Linked DNA regions of Sinobacterium norvegicum. The protein of the gene in region 1 interacts with the protein of each later gene in a pairwise test. Links are inferred from orthologs where the notes say so. Each region holds a gene or a part of one and is shown on either strand. Other genes may lie near its edges. The genes, in order: topA and L9P87_RS13975.

What was found.
Region 2: the proteins of topA (region 1) and L9P87_RS13975 interact in binary tests that used the Escherichia coli proteins (3 or more experiments, as listed by UniProt). The link is inferred for Sinobacterium norvegicum from one-to-one orthologs.

What each region holds. Positions count from the first base shown.
Region 1 is NZ_CAKLPX010000001.1:47,530-55,658, reverse strand. The notes cover bases 3,288-6,490. They hold topA (type I DNA topoisomerase), read right to left. Parts: upstream 6,155-6,490; coding sequence 3,488-6,154; downstream 3,288-3,487. Other genes in these bases: L9P87_RS00265 (DUF1653 domain-containing protein), read right to left, coding at 6,316-6,490; L9P87_RS00275 (DUF6586 family protein), read right to left, coding at 3,288-3,413. In the rest of the region: mfd (transcription-repair coupling factor), read left to right, coding at 1-244; L9P87_RS00295 (CsiV family protein), read left to right, coding at 318-1,196; transcriptional repressor LexA, read left to right, coding at 1,372-1,980; L9P87_RS00285 (SulA-like leucine-rich domain-containing protein), read left to right, coding at 2,034-2,426; L9P87_RS00280 (hypothetical protein), read right to left, coding at 2,538-2,816; more of L9P87_RS00275, read right to left, coding at 2,916-3,287; more of L9P87_RS00265, read right to left, coding at 6,491-6,540; L9P87_RS00260 (hypothetical protein), read right to left, coding at 6,543-6,896; L9P87_RS00255 (universal stress protein), read left to right, coding at 7,151-7,591; L9P87_RS00250 (ATP-binding cassette domain-containing protein), read right to left, coding at 7,588-8,129. UniProt on the Escherichia coli protein: Releases the supercoiling and torsional tension of DNA, which is introduced during the DNA replication and transcription, by transiently cleaving and rejoining one strand of the DNA duplex.
Region 2 is NZ_CAKLPX010000003.1:425,927-433,836, reverse strand. Bases 2,016-4,999 are described here. They hold L9P87_RS13975 (YigZ family protein), read right to left. Parts: upstream 3,823-4,999; coding sequence 3,208-3,822; downstream 2,016-3,207. Other genes in these bases: L9P87_RS13965 (nitroreductase family protein), read right to left, coding at 4,749-4,999; L9P87_RS13970 (DMT family transporter), read right to left, coding at 3,815-4,696; L9P87_RS13980 (NAD(P)/FAD-dependent oxidoreductase), read left to right, coding at 2,016-3,061. Outside these bases: L9P87_RS13990 (sulfotransferase family protein), read left to right, coding at 1-828; L9P87_RS13985 (cupin domain-containing protein), read right to left, coding at 884-1,546; more of L9P87_RS13980, read left to right, coding at 1,781-2,015; more of L9P87_RS13965, read right to left, coding at 5,000-5,309; L9P87_RS13960 (DUF2947 domain-containing protein), read right to left, coding at 5,416-5,892; L9P87_RS13955 (ABC-F family ATPase), read left to right, coding at 6,080-7,672; curli-like amyloid fiber formation chaperone CsgH, read right to left, coding at 7,781-7,910.

The DNA.
Region 1 (8,129 bases):
CGCACTCAGAATCAAGGTTGAGGCCTTGGGTATTAACAAGCTAGAGGCCGGCACAGAGAAAGGACGAATCATCTTCGGCAGCAATACGACTATTGAACCTATCAACATTGTACAACTGGTGCAGAGCAAACCCGCCAGCTATCAGCTCGAGGGCGCCAACACACTCCGGTTCAACGGAAAAATGGAGCAAAACAGCCAAAGGTTTGAAGCCGTCAACAAATTACTCGATGCATTAGCAGGCTGACAAAAAGGCTGATGCATCCTTCGCATCGGCCTGATAAAGTGAAGCCGATACCGATATCATTAGGATGTAAATTTTGTACTACCGATTATTACTTATCGCCAGCCTCATGTTGGCCGCTAATGCGAACAGCCAAAGCCAACGCACAGAAGACAACGAAGAAACCAGTGAACCCCGCTGGTATCAAGTCGAGGTTATTCTTTTTGAAAACCTCAACCCCAATGCTGCCGAAGAAGAACGCTGGGGAGATGTGATTAATTTTATCGCCGCAGAGAACAGCCTCTCTCTTAACGATATCAACACGATGACTGACAGCGAGGAGGATACAAACACCGCTCAAACAGAGCCTGGTGATACCTCAACCCAGACTGGCGAGTCATCAGACAGCGAAGCCCTGGACGCCGTCCGTCAACCTCTTATTTATCTGGATGAAGAACAGCGGATGCTCAACAAGCATGCCTTGGCACTGGATAAAAACAGCAATTACCGCGTGATGTATCACCAATCTTGGCTAATGGTGTTTAATGAGGGCGAAACATCACCCCCTCTGCTTATCCACGCTGGCGAGAGCTATGACCAGCACCACCAGCTAGAGGGCAGCCTGGATATCCAACTCAGTCGCTTTCTTCACGTAAAATCTAACTTTTGGCTCAGCAGCTTCAGCGAATCCTTCGACAGTGACGACAACACCTACACATTCAGTTATAGCGCCGACGACAGCCTATCGCCCTACCAAACAGCTAACTCACCACGCTACAGCAGCTTCAGCGACAGTGGCTTTAAGTATCAGACGCTGATGGCTAACGAGTATGACGTCGAGCAAACGGCCAATCTTAACAACCATAGCCGGCTCAAGAGCGACGAACTACACTATGTTGACCACCCGCTGATGGGGATGCTGATCAAGATCAACCGAGCAGAAGAAACAAGCCCAGCATTCGAAACCGAACAATAATCCCTACCTGACTGCCGCTGTAGCGCCCTACGGTGGCCATCGCTCAACCACCTGTTAACCGCTAGATCCCCCCCTCGGGACACTCTACTTGCGCTAAATCATTGATTAATACTTGCACAGCTGAAAAACACTGTATAGAATTACATGTACTGTATGGATAACCAGATAAGCAACTATGATAAAACTGACTGCAAGACAAGCCGAAGTACTCGCCTTGATCAAACGCCACATCAATGATTCAGGCCTCCCCCCTACACGGGCTGATATCGCCAAAGAACTGGGCTTTCGCTCACCCAATGCCGCAGAAGAACATCTTCGAGCACTGGCCAAAAAAGGCGCTATCATCATGCTTGCTGGCACCTCTCGCGGAATTCGCCTGCCCCAAGAAGCGGAAGAACTTGGCCTGCCTATTATTGGTCAGGTTGCTGCCGGCAACCCAATACTGGCCGAACAAAACATCGACGACCACGTCAAAATCCCAGAATCATTCTTCTCTCCACAGGCAGATTATCTGCTCCGAGTACGCGGCGAGAGCATGAGAGATATCGGCATTATGGATGGCGACCTACTCGCTGTTCATCGCACCAGCCAGGTCACTGATGGACAAATTGTCGTCGCCCGCATTGAAGATGAGGTCACGGTTAAACGCTTCAAACGCGGTAAGACCAAACGAGAATTATTGCTGCTCCCTGAGAATCAAGACTTCGAGCCAATAGTCGTCGACTTAGCCGAACAAGATGTATCGATTGAAGGTATCAGCGTTGGGGTTATTCGCCAACACTAAGTAGCTTGACGCCAGCCATGCTGGCGAATTGAACAGATTAAAAGGGACGTATTATGCCATTATTTGCCGCACTAGAACAAAACGACAATGCAGTTAACAACGAGTATATTACCGAGATTTGCATTAAGGGCCACCCCAGCCAAGAACTGCTAATACTTCCCATTATCAGCCATCTCGCAGGGGAAGACAGTAAGCGCTGGGTTACATGGATAAACCCACCCTCACTAAACCGCCAGATCCTGAAACAATTTGGCTTGGAAAAGCGTCCTATATTGATCATCAACAGCGACTCAGACGAGCAACTGCACAATTTGTTGCTGCGCTGTCTCAATAGCGGCAAAAGCAATACGGTTGTAGCCAACCTGAACAGCACCAGCACCATCAATCAGGACGAATTAGCCTACGCCGCAATCAACGGCAAAAGCCACTGCCTGCTTATTCGCTAAACCAGATACCCAGGGAGTTCAATTAAATTGGCTTGACGACGAAACGTCTCCAGCCATGAGTAATTCAGGGACAACCAGCAACAACTGACTCAATTCACCCTGTCATTAAGCTCAGTGAAGTACCACCTCACGTGATAACTCTTGCTCACTGCCCTCGTAGACTTCTTCAGCCTGGAATACAGCCTCCTCTTCTTGATTCTCGACAATCTCGGCAAAGGTCGCCATGCCGGCTTGAATCATTGCCTTGGCAACCTCAAGTCGAGCCGTCGCCGATACCATCTCAGACTCGTTGGTGAATCGGATATTAATCAGAGGACGTCCATCGCCATCCGCATGTCGTAATACAATCTCGCCATTAGCAAGTTCCACAATTTCCAGTAGAGAAGACACTACGCCCACCTTCTTTTTGTAAGTAACTAGAACTTCTTTATAACACCGCTTTGTCAGATTTAACAAGCCTTTCGAGCAGGATTGCACACAATAAGATGCTTAGCTTTCTACTGAGTGCTGACGCTGGCGTTGAATTAACTCGGTAAAACCGGTTTTTATCGACACGATGGTCGCCATATCAAAATCAATCACTGGCGCATCGAGATTCACCGCTGCAATCGCAAACTGTCCAGCATTTTTACGCGTTATCGGCATCGTCTGTTCCAGCTGCAAAGTACGGCTATGGAGCGTCAGCAACTGACACAGCCAGCCCTGTCTCGACAATGTCAGCAGCTCATTGAGTTCGCCGCTTTGATGCTGCCCCTGCTGCAAGAGCTCTACCACCTCAGGCAACTGCCATGATGTTGGCAAAGAATCCTCGGTCACATGATAGGAAGAGACGACCTCAACCACATAACTGCGATAGGCGGTGTAAAGATGAGTCACAGCGGCCTCCATCAGCCCACGGCGCTCCGCCTCATTCAGCTTTTTGGCCAACGTTAGCTGCTGCTGACAATACTGCAGCAGCGACGCTATTCGGCGTTGATAATCTCTCATAGCAGGATACCTCTTGGCTATGCTCTATAAAAAAAACCCGCCTTTGCGGGTTTTTTGGATTAATTGAAAGGCGTCTACTTTTTCTTCGTCGCCTTTTTCTTAACTACACGTTTTTTCTTCTGCTCTTCAACCCACTTACCGCCGACGTAATAAGCTGTCCAGCCACTGGCCTTGCCTTCAACCTCGCTCAGCACATACTGCTCTTTAGTCTTGCGACTATAGCGAATAATGGCGGGGTTGCCGGAAGGGTCCGCCACGGGTGCCTTCATCAAAAAGTCATACTTTGGATCGATCTCGGCCTGGTGTGGCAACAACTCAGACACCAGCGGTGCCCGCGTCTCTCGGTTCTTAGGAAACTTACTGGCCGCCAAAAATAGCCCGGCTGCACCGTCACGAAGAATATAGGTATCCTCAACCTTGATACAAGCAAGTTCAGGCATCGGAACCGGATCCATTTTTGGTGGCGCGGCTTCACCACTACGCAACAGCTTGCGGGTATTTTTACAGCCCTCGTTGGTACAGCCAAAGTATTTACCAAAACGGCCCGATTTGAGCTGCATTTCAGAACCGCACTTATCACACTCAAGCACCGGCCCTTCATAGCCTTTAATCTTGAAGCTGCCCTCTTCTATTTCATAGCCTGAGCAATCCGGGTTGTTACCACAGACATGCAGCTTACGCTGCTCATCGATCAGGTAGGACTCCATCGCCGAGTTACAGATTTGGCAACGGCGCTTATTCAGCAACAGACGAGATTCTGCCTCTTCATCTAACTCAGTACTAACCGCCTCATCGCCTGACACCAAGTTAATCGTACACTTGCAGCGCTCTTTGGGCGGCAAGCTATACCCTGAACACCCTAAAAACACCCCCGTACTGGCTGTTCTAATTTGCATGTCGCGGCCGCAGTCTGGGCATTTAATATCCGTTGGTGTCGGGCTATTAGCACGCATACCACCCTCGTCAGACTCTGCCTGATCCAGCTGAACCCGGAAATCGGTATAGAAATTATTGAGCAATTTTTTCCAGTCTTTAGTGCCAGCGGCAACACCATCCAGCGCCTCTTCCATTCTGGCGGTAAAACTGAAATCCATCAGGTCAACAAAGCTCTCACTGAGACGGTCGCTGACGATATCGCCCATTTTCTCAGCGAAGAAACGACGATTCTCAACCCGTACATATCCGCGGTCTTGGATCGTCGAGATGATCGCAGCATAGGTGGAAGGTCGACCAATACCACGTTTCTCCAGCTCCTTGACTAAGCTCGCCTCAGTATAGCGCGGCGTCGGCTTGGTAAAGTGCTGAGTTGGAATAACCTGCTGTAGATTCAGCACCTCGCCCTGTTTGACGTCGGGCATGATGACGTCCTCGGCTTTCTTCGCTTGTGGTTGCTGCACCTTGGTAAAGCCGTCGAAGCGAATAACCCGCCCCTTACAACGCAGCTCATACCCCACAGCCTCAACCACAATAGAGGTCGAGGTAAATTCAGCCGGTACCATTTGGCAGGCGACAAACTGACGCCAAATCAACTCATACAGACGCTCTGCATCGCGTTCCATATTTTTTAGATGAGCGGTAATACAGCCAACATCTGAGGGACGGATGGCTTCGTGCGCCTCCTGTGCACCCTCTTTGCTTGAGTAACTAATCGCCGCTTCAGGCAGGTATTTCTTGCCATAATTATCTGCAACATAGTCACGGCAATTAGCCACGGCCTCATTGCTTAAATTGGTCGAATCTGTACGCATATAGGTGATATAACCCGCCTCGTAAAGACGCTGAGCCATCATCATCGTCTTCTTCACACCAAAACCGAGGCGTGTGCTCGCCGCCTGCTGCAATGTCGAAGTAATATAGGGGGCGGTTGGTTTAGTCCTGGTCGGCTTGTCTTCGCGGCTAACAACGGTAAAACTGGCATCATTTAGCGCCGCCACAGAAGCCATGGTATCGACCTCATTAGTGGGGCGATAAGCATTACCTTGATACTTTTTGACCTCCATCGACAGCGCTTGCTGATCGGTGGTGGTGAGGTCAGCCGCAATATCCCAATACTCCTCTGGGATGAAGGCACGAATCTCTCGCTCTTTCTCAACGACCAGTTTGGTCGCCACAGATTGTACTCGGCCAGCTGATAGGCCACGGGCAACTTTGGCCCACAATAAGGGCGAAACCATGTAACCGACAACACGGTCTAGAAAGCGTCGAGCCTGCTGAGCGTTGACCCGACTCATATCTAGCTCAGAGGGGGTGTTAAATGCCTCTTTAATCGCTGTCTCGGTGATTTCGTTAAAAACCACACGCTTGTATTTATCATCTTCACCGCCAATAGTTTCCCGCAGGTGCCAGGCAATCGCCTCACCCTCGCGGTCCAAATCCGTCGCGAGATAAATGGTGTCAGCGGTCTCGGCCAACCGCTTTAATTCACTGACGACCTTCTCTTTTCCTGGCAGGGTTTCATACTGCGCGGCCCAATCGTTTTCAGGGTCAATACCCATTCGCCTGACTAACTGATCTTTTGCCTTCTTCTTTTTATAGGCCGCTTTCTTCTCCACCGGCATCTTACGAGTCTTAGCCGCTTCTTTCGCCCGCGCCGCAGGGTCGACAGCATTGGTTTTACTGCCACTGGTCGGCAAGTCGCGTATATGACCAACGCTAGACTTTACAACATATTGATTACCAAGGTATTTGTTGATTGTCTTGGCTTTGGCTGGTGACTCCACAATAACTAAGGATTTAGTCATTAGTTCCCTACATTAATAAGAGGTAAAAAAAACGGTAAACGTATCAATTGCCGCAAGTTATAATCGCACTCGGCTATCAAGGTCAAGTCTTGTCATTAAAATAATTGACCGAATAACGTCAAAATAAACAGCTACAAGCCTTATTATATATAGCTTACAGACTATTCTACCGGCAGTTCATCACCGACGTAACTAAAGCGGGCGAACACCCCCTTGTCAGTTGATAAGGTTTCCACAAACATAGATAACGGCCTGACCCAGAGAGCGCGATCACCATACATCGGGCGATAGACCACCAGTTGTTCCTCTGATTCGGAGTGGCGAGCCACCCCTTCGACCTGATAATAAGCACCTTTATAATGCTTATAGATCCCTTTTTTCACCATTGCTATTGCTCTCGGTATTTTTGCGACTGAATTAACATTATTTTTTCAATAACTTCGGCGACTTGATCAACTGTACTACTATCACCTTTCTCTCGCCAATAAACGGCCACAAATAACTGCTCAGCTTCAACATAGCTACAGCTGTCAGGTAGACTATCAGTGATGTTTTGTAGCTGTTGTTGGTATTCAAGGTCCGGTCTGCTCACCCAATCAAAGCCTTTTTCCAGTGAGATAAACCACTTTTTACGCACCACCTCTTGCTGCTTTGCTCCTCGCGGGTGGTACTTGCTGTAACAGCTCATCATGTCGAAGTCATGACGGTAGCGTAGCTTCTGTGGTAGCTTTCTGATCGACACGTCCAAACCCCGCTTACCCGCATATGCTCGCAGCCGCTCCAACTGTTTTTGTCGTGGACTGGGTCGCATCCAGAAAATGGGGGATATTGCCATAATGACCACAAACCCGATGATTATATACGCCATGAATACTCTTTCATTTATTGACTTCACTATATTTTGACAGACCGCAAAAACTGCCGTCTAATTGAATCATATATTCAGCTATACTACTGAATAAATGATTGTTTTATTCAATACACAGGAGCGCCTCGATGTCTGATTATAAACACATACTGCTTGCTATCGACCTCAGTGATGACAGTCCACTGGTGTGCCAAAGAGCCCAGTCGCTGGCCAAGTTATACAATGCCAAAGTCAGCATTATTCATGTTGTCGAACCTCTCAGCTTTACCTACGGCAGCGACATCCCTCTCGACTTCTCCAGTCTACAAGACGAGCTCTTACTGCAATCAAAGAACCAGCTCTTAAGCATGGCCAAAACCATTGGCGTCGACGAGGATGACTGTCATCTGGTACTGGGCAGGCCAGAGACCGAAATCCATAAGCTCGGTATCGAAGTAGGCTCCGACCTTGTTGTCGTAGGCAGTCACGGCAGACACGGCCTAGCGCTGATTTTTGGTTCCACAGCAAACGGCGTATTACATGGCGCCTGCTGTGACGTGCTGGCAGTGAGAGTCAAAGACGGCAATTAAGAGGCCAGTTCTTCTAACTCTGCCCAGCGCTCGACTACCACCTCAAGCTCGGCCTCCAAGGCCTCGAGCTTGGCCAGTGTTGAGGCGACCTCATCCCGCGGCCCCTGGTAGAAATCAGCCGCCGCGGTTTGTTGCTGAACAGTATCGATGTCGGCCTCTAGTTGCTCAATCTTAGCGGGCAACTGTTCAAGTTCGTGTTTGAGTTTAAAGCTTATCTTTTTCTGCGGCGCCGCCTGCACCGCGGACGAAGGCTCAGCCTGTTTCGACACCACCGCCTCGTCTTGATAGGCCTGCTCACTGAATGAGCCCCCCTGGTTCTTCCAATCACTGTAGCCACCGATGTATTCACGCACCTTACCCGGCGCTTCGAAGACGATGGTACTGGTGACCACGTTATCCATAAACGCTCGGTCGTGGCTGACCAATAATATAGTGCCCGGGTATTCCATCAGAATTTCTTCGAGCAGCTCCAGCGTCTCTACATCGAGGTCGTTGGTCGGCTCATCGAGTACCAACAGGTTGGACGGCTGACCAAACA
Region 2 (7,910 bases), on another replicon or contig:
GCCAGCGACCCCGCTGCCAGACCGCTTAAGCTCTGGGAGGGTTACAACCCGTCGCCCTACCCTAACTTGGCTGAGGGCGAAACCGATCCGCGTTACTCCATTGTCAAAGCGGCTTTTGAAAAAGCCAGCGACCTCAGTAAAATACACCACACCTCGGCGGATACCCCCGAGGAGTGTATTCATTTATTCAATCATACTTTTGAAGATGTGCAATTCGGCATCGAGGCCTTTTTAGAGCCCTATGCCAGTTTTTTCAAAACCGTCGATCGGACCAAACAATACCAATACCACGGCGAGTTATTGCGCATGCTGCAGTCACGACAGCAGACTGATCGTTGGTTATTAAAATCACCGTATCATCTGTGGTCACTGGATTTGATGGTCAAGCAACACCCCGATTGCTCGATTATTATTACCCATCGCGACCCCCGTGAAGTGGTTGGCTCCTATTGCAGTATGATGGCCTATTTAATGCCCGACAGTGAAAATGCCGATCTTAACGCCCTGGGTAAAGGGGTGTTGGATTATCTGGTCGATCAGGTCAACGGCAGCATCGAGCAACGCAAAAACATCAGTGACAAGCGTATTCTCGATATTCAATACCGTGATTTTGTTAACGATAACCAATCGGTCATCGACAGTATTTATCATCACTTCGAGCTGCCTTACGGCAAGGATGTACAGCAGCCGATCAAGCAGTACATCGCCGACCACCCCCAGGGCAAGCACGGCAGCCACGATTATCATCTGGCCCAGTTTGGCCTCGATGAAGCCACCGTGCTCGATCGCTTTGAGCGCTATACCAAGGCCTATAATATCGCCCTGTAAACACCAAAAATCACCGCACAGTATGGCCTCGGTCACCGGGCCCACTTCCCCACCGCTACGGTGCCGGCATTAAATGACCGACTTTCACCAATATGACTGTTTCTTCGACGACAAAGGGGTGGTGACTGCTCTGGTGCGGGCTCCGTATCCAGCTGCCGACAGGATATTGTCCGTATTGGTCCTCAAACTGCCCCGATAGCACCAGAATCTCCTCACCACCAAAGTGTTGATGGGGCTGAAATACCTCGTTGGCCGGCCACTTCACCAGGGCGGTATGCTGACCTTCAAAATCATGCAGCGGCATCACCTGCAGGCCGCCGATCCCCGGCCGCCAAGCGGCCTCAAGAGTATTGACCCGAACCTCTTCGCCGTCACGGCGGTCAAATTGATTGAGTTTTACAAATAATACGCAGCCTTCTTTGCTGAAAGGGCTGTGACTGCTACCCGGTGGATTGCGAATGTAGCTGCCGGCGGGATAGTCGCCGTGCTCATCAGAAAACACGCCCTCTAAGACGAAAATCTCCTCGCCCAGGGGATGCTGGTGGGCGCTAAAATTAGCCCCGGTCTGATAACGAACAATACTGGTGGCGTGGCCGCTCTCACGGTTTTCTCGCGCCAGTGGCTTGCGTTCAACACCGGCCATCGGGCTTTCAAGCCAGGGTTGCTCGGCACTGTTAATCACCACCTTGGATGTGAAATCCATATTAAAATTTTCCACTGTACTCTCCATTATTTTCTCTGTTTACCCACCACAATCGATGAGCTGCCAACACGGGGGCTATAGCGTCTACCCGCAGTGCCTACAGCTTTATCCAGAAACCTACATCGGTGGCCAATATATTCAGGCAAGCTGGAGTGTAACAAATATCAAAGAAGCTACCACCGCAGGGTTATTGTCCCGCAGCCGCTATCGGCTTAAATTAATCCCTAGACTCACTGGGGATTACTTCTTATGTCAACAATTCAACACACCGGTTCTTACTACGCTGACTCGGCCAATAATAAAACGCCTTATCCTCAACTGGATGGCAGTATTGATGCCGACGTCTGCGTCATCGGTGGTGGCTACAGTGGACTTTCCTCTGCCCTGCATTTACAGGAGCAAGGGTTTAATGTGGTGTTACTGGAGGCCGGTCGAATTGGCTGGGGGGCCAGTGGTCGCAACGGCGGTCAGCTGATCAACAGCTACAGCCGTGATATCGACCATATCCGTAGCCGCTTCGGCAGCGAGGCCGGGGATATGCTGGGCAGTATGGCCTTCGAAGGCAATGCCATTATTCGCCAACGTATCAAGCAATATACTATAGATTGTGACCTCAAAGACGGCAGCTTCTTTGCCGCCAATACCACCAAACAACTACAGGGCTTTGAGCAGACTAAAGCGCTGTGGGAAGGCATCGGCCATCAGCAACTGTCGATGGTCAGCGCCGAAGAAGTTGGTAATATTGTCAACACCGACCGATACTGCGGCGGTCTACTCGATATGAGCGGTGGCCATATCCACCCCCTCAACCTTGCCCTCGGTGAAGCTGAAGCCTTCGTCGCCCTTGGCGGTCAAATCTTCGAGCAGAGTGAGGTCATCGACGTGGTGCGCTCACCACTGCAAATTAAAACTGCCCATGGCGAGGTAAACAGTAAATATGCCGTGGTCGCCGGCAACGCTTATCTCGGCGGTTTGATCCCCGAACTCGCCAGCAAAACCATGCCCTGTGGCACCCAAATCGTCGCCACCGAACCGCTCACGGATGAACAGGCCAAGGCCTTAATCCCCAGCGATTATTGTGTCGAAGATGGCGATTACCTACTCGATTACTTTCGTCTCAGCGCCGATAACCGGTTAATTTACGGCGGCGGGGTTAACTATGGCGGTGGCGACCCGTCTGATATTCAGCGCAAGATTTTGCCTAAGTTGAAGAAAACCTTCCCGCAACTCGGTGATATTAAAATTGATTACAGCTGGGGCGGCGACTTCCTATTAACCCTGTCACGTCTGCCCCAGTTAGGCCGGCTGAATAACAACATTTATTACTGCCAGGGCTACAGCGGCCACGGCGTCACCACCACCCACCTCGCCGGCAAACTGATTGCCGAGGCGCTGAGCGGCGATGCCAAGCGCTTCGATGCCTTTGCCAATCTGCCCCACTATCCGTTCCCCGGCGGCCGTCTATTACGCACACCGCTGACGGCAGCAGCGGCCACCTATTACAGCCTGCGGGATCGATTGGGGATATAAGTACCCGCGACAACAGGATCTCACTGCGCGTTGAGTCAAAGACTACAGCGCAGTGACTTCACTGATCGCGAATATCTTTTACTGAGCAGGCAGTGGAATCACGGAGCGAGTGCGAAGTTCCACGGGGTGAAATACCAAAACGTTGTTTAATCTGCTGACGTCAACAACGTCACCGCCACCCTGGCAGCCACAAAGTCTATCAGCGCGTGCTCCATCGACAGCGGCAACGCGATGGTCATCTGCAGCTCGCCACCGTAATCGACATCCACCAGCTGCCCTTCTGCCCCCTCCAGCCAACGCCGAATCTCGGCCTCACCGGCGTAGTCGCAGAGCAAACGGTGCTCAATCATCGGCACCAGAGTCTTGGTCTGCAGGGTTTCCACCGCCTGTTGGGTCGAGGTCGAATACGCCCTGACCAGACCGCCAGCACCCAGTTTGATGCCGCCAAAATAGCGGATTACCACCACGATAATATCGCCGATACCGCGATGATTAAGCACGTTAAGAATCGGCTTGCCCGCCGTGCCCGAGGGCTCGCCGTCGTCGCTAAACGCCTGTGAGGTCGGCTGCTTCGGGTCACCCAATAAATAGGCCCAGCAGTGGTGGCGGGCGTCGGGGTAATCGATTCTGGCCTGTTCAAGCACCGCCATCGCCTGCTGGCGATTACCGGCATAGGCTACGCGTGCAATGAATTTACTTTTCTTAATTTCATAGCAAAGCTCAACAGCCTCTGCAGGAATAGCATAAGGTTGCTTATTCATTGCCGGCACGTTTCATTTTTTTACTCTCCGCTCGCATACTGTAAAAGTTGCCACTGAGCATGATTAAGCCGCCGACTAACAAGTAGATATCGATCGACTCCTGATAAAAAATATAGCCGATGATGGCAATCAGCGGCAGACGCAGAAAATCCATCGGCACCACCACGGTGACATCGGCATAGACCAGCGCCTTGGTCATCGAAAAATGCGCCAACAAAGCCGTGCAGGCAACGACTAATAGCCAGAACCCATCCAGGCTTTCAACCGACTGCCACTGCATCATTGCCGGTATCGATGACAGCGTGCCCTGCACTAATACCATGAAAAACAAGATGGCCAGGGCGCTATTATCGGCGGTTAATTTACGGGTAATGGTATGGGTGAGGCCAAAGAAGACGGCACTGATTAATACCGCAAACGCGGCAGGGCTGATAATCTCGATGCCCGGGCGCAGTATCACCAACATACCGATAAAACCCAAGCCGACGGCGACCAGTCGCGGCGGCGTCATTTTTTCGCCGAGCAACAGCACCGCCAAAATAGCCGTCCAGATCGGCACGGTAAACTCGATGGCAAACACCTCGGCCAGAGGAATCATAGAAAGACCAAAAAACCAGCCATATTGAGCGGCGAAGTGGCTGCTATTGCGCAGAATATGCCAGCCTAATTGGCCTCGATGTAACTGTGGCCAGGCACGAGCATAGGTCAAAATAGACGCAATAATCAGCAGCCCGATGAGGCTACGAACAAACAGAATTTGGCTGATGGGAAGATTGGCGGTCAGCTCTCGGCCGGCAACAGCCATTAACATAAACTGGCTCAACGCCAGCAACATCCAAAGAGCGGCCTTAACGACTAACGATTTCTCTTGCACTGACTCACCTAACCGCAAAACAACAGGAAGCGGCTAGGCTACCTCAAAGCTCTCAGCCCTGCCAGTGGCTGACGAAATCCTCGGTATTGAGGTCGGGTAATTTTTTCGCTTCACCCATGCGGGTACCGAGATAGATAAAGCCAACAATACTCTCATGGCTGGCAAGGCCCAGCGCTTGGTTGACGGTGTCATTGGTAGCCATTGGGCCGGTACGCCAGACGCCGGCATAGCCGAAGGACTCCGCCGCCAACATCAGGCCGTGGACACCACAGCCGGCACTGATGACCTGCTCTTGCAGCGGCACACCGTCTTTCTCTGTGGGGTTAACAATGGCCACAATCACCATTGGCGCACGCAACGGCTGACCGCGCAACCGCTCGAGCTTCTCCGTCGGGGCATTGGGGTCACGGGCGAGCTCGGCCTGGGCGTAGATCTCGCCCAGCTTGGCTCTGTCGTCACCGCCGATGACGAGATAACGCCAGGGGCGCAATCGACCGTGATCCGGCGCCCGCAGTGCCGCTTGAAACATCTGCTGACAGTGTTCAGGGCTGGGGCCAGGCTCCTGTAATCGAGGGGCTGAGTTGCGCTGGAGTAAGGCATTTAAGACCGACATAACACTACCTGAATAAAATAAATCAATAAGTCATGGGCATATTATTGAGAGTGATTATCAAAATCAAGCCGTCACGCACCAACCAACACACTGACAGCATCACCGCCTAGGCTTTTCGCTCGCCTACTTGTACATTGCCATTCTGAAAAAACTGAGCCACCTGCAAACGCTTGCGGCCGATCAGCAGCGGGCCGTCGTCGAAAAACAAAAAATTCTTCCAACAGCGTTGAAACACCGCCCAGGTGGTCTCAATCACATTATCAGAGTCATAACAAAAATAGACCACGGTATTGTCATCCCAGTCGATGTTTTCCAGCACTGCCTCGGGCAACGTCGACTCCTCGCTATCCCAAGCCTCCTGCCATCGATCATTGACCTTCCAGGTCTTTTTTGCCGCTGCCCAGTCACCGTTGGTAAAATGATCCGGTTCAGTACTCAGTTCACTGATATTGAGCCCCCACACTTCGCTGCTACGCTGCGGTGTCATCGGCTTAATAGCGGCCAAGTCCTCGGCACTGACCGGCAGATCTCGATGGCGAAAAACCCAGGCTTTCTTGTATTCATCAAACGGTATGTAGTTCATCTGGCGGCTCACAGTAAAATATCGGCCAATTGTAACAGATCATCAGCGCCGCGTAATGAGGCTATAACCATCACTGCGGCAGGCTGAAGGGCAACTTTATTTTTGCTTAAACCGGCAAAAAAACGTATAGTGCGCCCCTATTTTTGACCCAACCATTTTTACTCATCGACAACCTAGGATGCTCGCCTTGATCTCTACAGCCAACATCACGATGCAATTCGGCACCAAGCCGCTGTTTGAAAACATCTCTGTTAAATTCGGCGAGGGCAACCGTTATGGCTTAATTGGCGCCAATGGCTGCGGTAAGTCGACGTTTATGAAGATTCTCGACGGCTCGCTTGAGCCCACCGCCGGCAACGTCAGTATCACGCCTAACGAGCGTGTCGGCAGGCTGCATCAGGATCAATTCGCCTTCGAAGAGTTCTCCGTTCTCGACACCGTGATGATGGGTAATAAAGAGCTGTGGGACATCAAGGTTGAACGCGACCGCATCTACTCACTGCCAGAGATGAGCGAAGAAGACGGCATGAAGGTGGGCGAGCTCGAATCTCAATTTGCTGAGATGGACGGTTATACCGCCGAGAGTCGCGCCGGTGAACTGCTCATCGGTGCCGGTATCGATACCGATTTACACTGGGGACCAATGAGCGAGGTTGCTCCCGGCTTGAAAGTCCGTGTCTTATTAGCCCAGGCACTGTTTTCTGATCCAGACATTCTGCTACTTGACGAACCCACCAACAACTTAGATATCAATACTATCCGCTGGTTGGAAGGTGTCTTAGACAGCTACAAGTGCACCATGATTATCATCTCGCACGATCGCCATTTCTTGAACGCTATCTGTACCCACATGGCCGATATCGATTACGGCACCATCAAGCTGTACCCGGGTAACTATGACGACTTCATGTTTGCCTCGACCCAGGCCCGTGAGCGCATGCAGAACGAGAACAACAAGAAGAAGGCCGAGATGGCCGAGCTGAAGCAATTTGTTAGCCGCTTCAGCGCCAATGCCTCCAAGGCCAAGCAGGCGACCTCACGGGCCAAGCGCTTAGAGAAGATTGAACTCGACGACATCAAGCCATCGACACGAGTAAACCCGTACATTATCTTCAACCAAGAGAAGAAACTGCACCGTCTGGCACTGGAAGTAAAGGGCCTGGGCCACGGTTTCGATGATGGCGAGCTGCTGTTCAAAAACTCCGACCTGATGGTTGAAGCCGGCGAGCGCATCGCCATCATCGGCGCCAACGGTGTCGGTAAGACGACACTGTTAAAATGTTTGATGAACGAGTTAACACCCAGCGAGGGTGGCTACAAATGGGCCGAGAACGCCCAGGTCGGCTACTACGCGCAGGATCACGCCCGCGACTTCCCCAAGCCGGAATCGCTGTTCGATTGGATGAGCTACTGGCGCCAAGAGCACCACGACGACCAGATCGTTCGCGCCACCCTAGGCCGCCTGCTTTTTAACGCCGAAACCCAGAAAAAGGACGTTCAGGTTTGCTCCGGTGGTGAACAGGGTCGCCTGTTGTTCGGAAAGATGATGATGGAGGACAACAACGTCCTACTGATGGATGAGCCGACCAACCACATGGATATGGAATGTATCGAATCGCTAAACTTAGCGTTAGAGAACTACCCCGGCACCTTGTTGTTCGTCAGCCACGACCGCGAGTTCGTCTCGTCACTGGCCACCCGTATAATCGAGATAAAAGACAACGAGATTGTCGATTTCCACGGCAACTACGAAGATTATCTGAAGTCGCAGGGTATCTAACCCCTGTTCGGGGTCGGCAGTCGGCCGACCCCGTCACCCACCCGATTGCCTCCCGTAACACTATTACAAAGTCAAATCACTGTTAGCGCTCGTTTGTGCCAGCGACATTTATCGACACTTATCGAGACTTTTACAAATCACCTGATCGAGCTGATTATTGGCCTCATCATAGACGGTCAAGATGATATTCCATTGATCACCCTTTTCGAAGTTAGTGCTCATCGTCGATGTCGCAAGG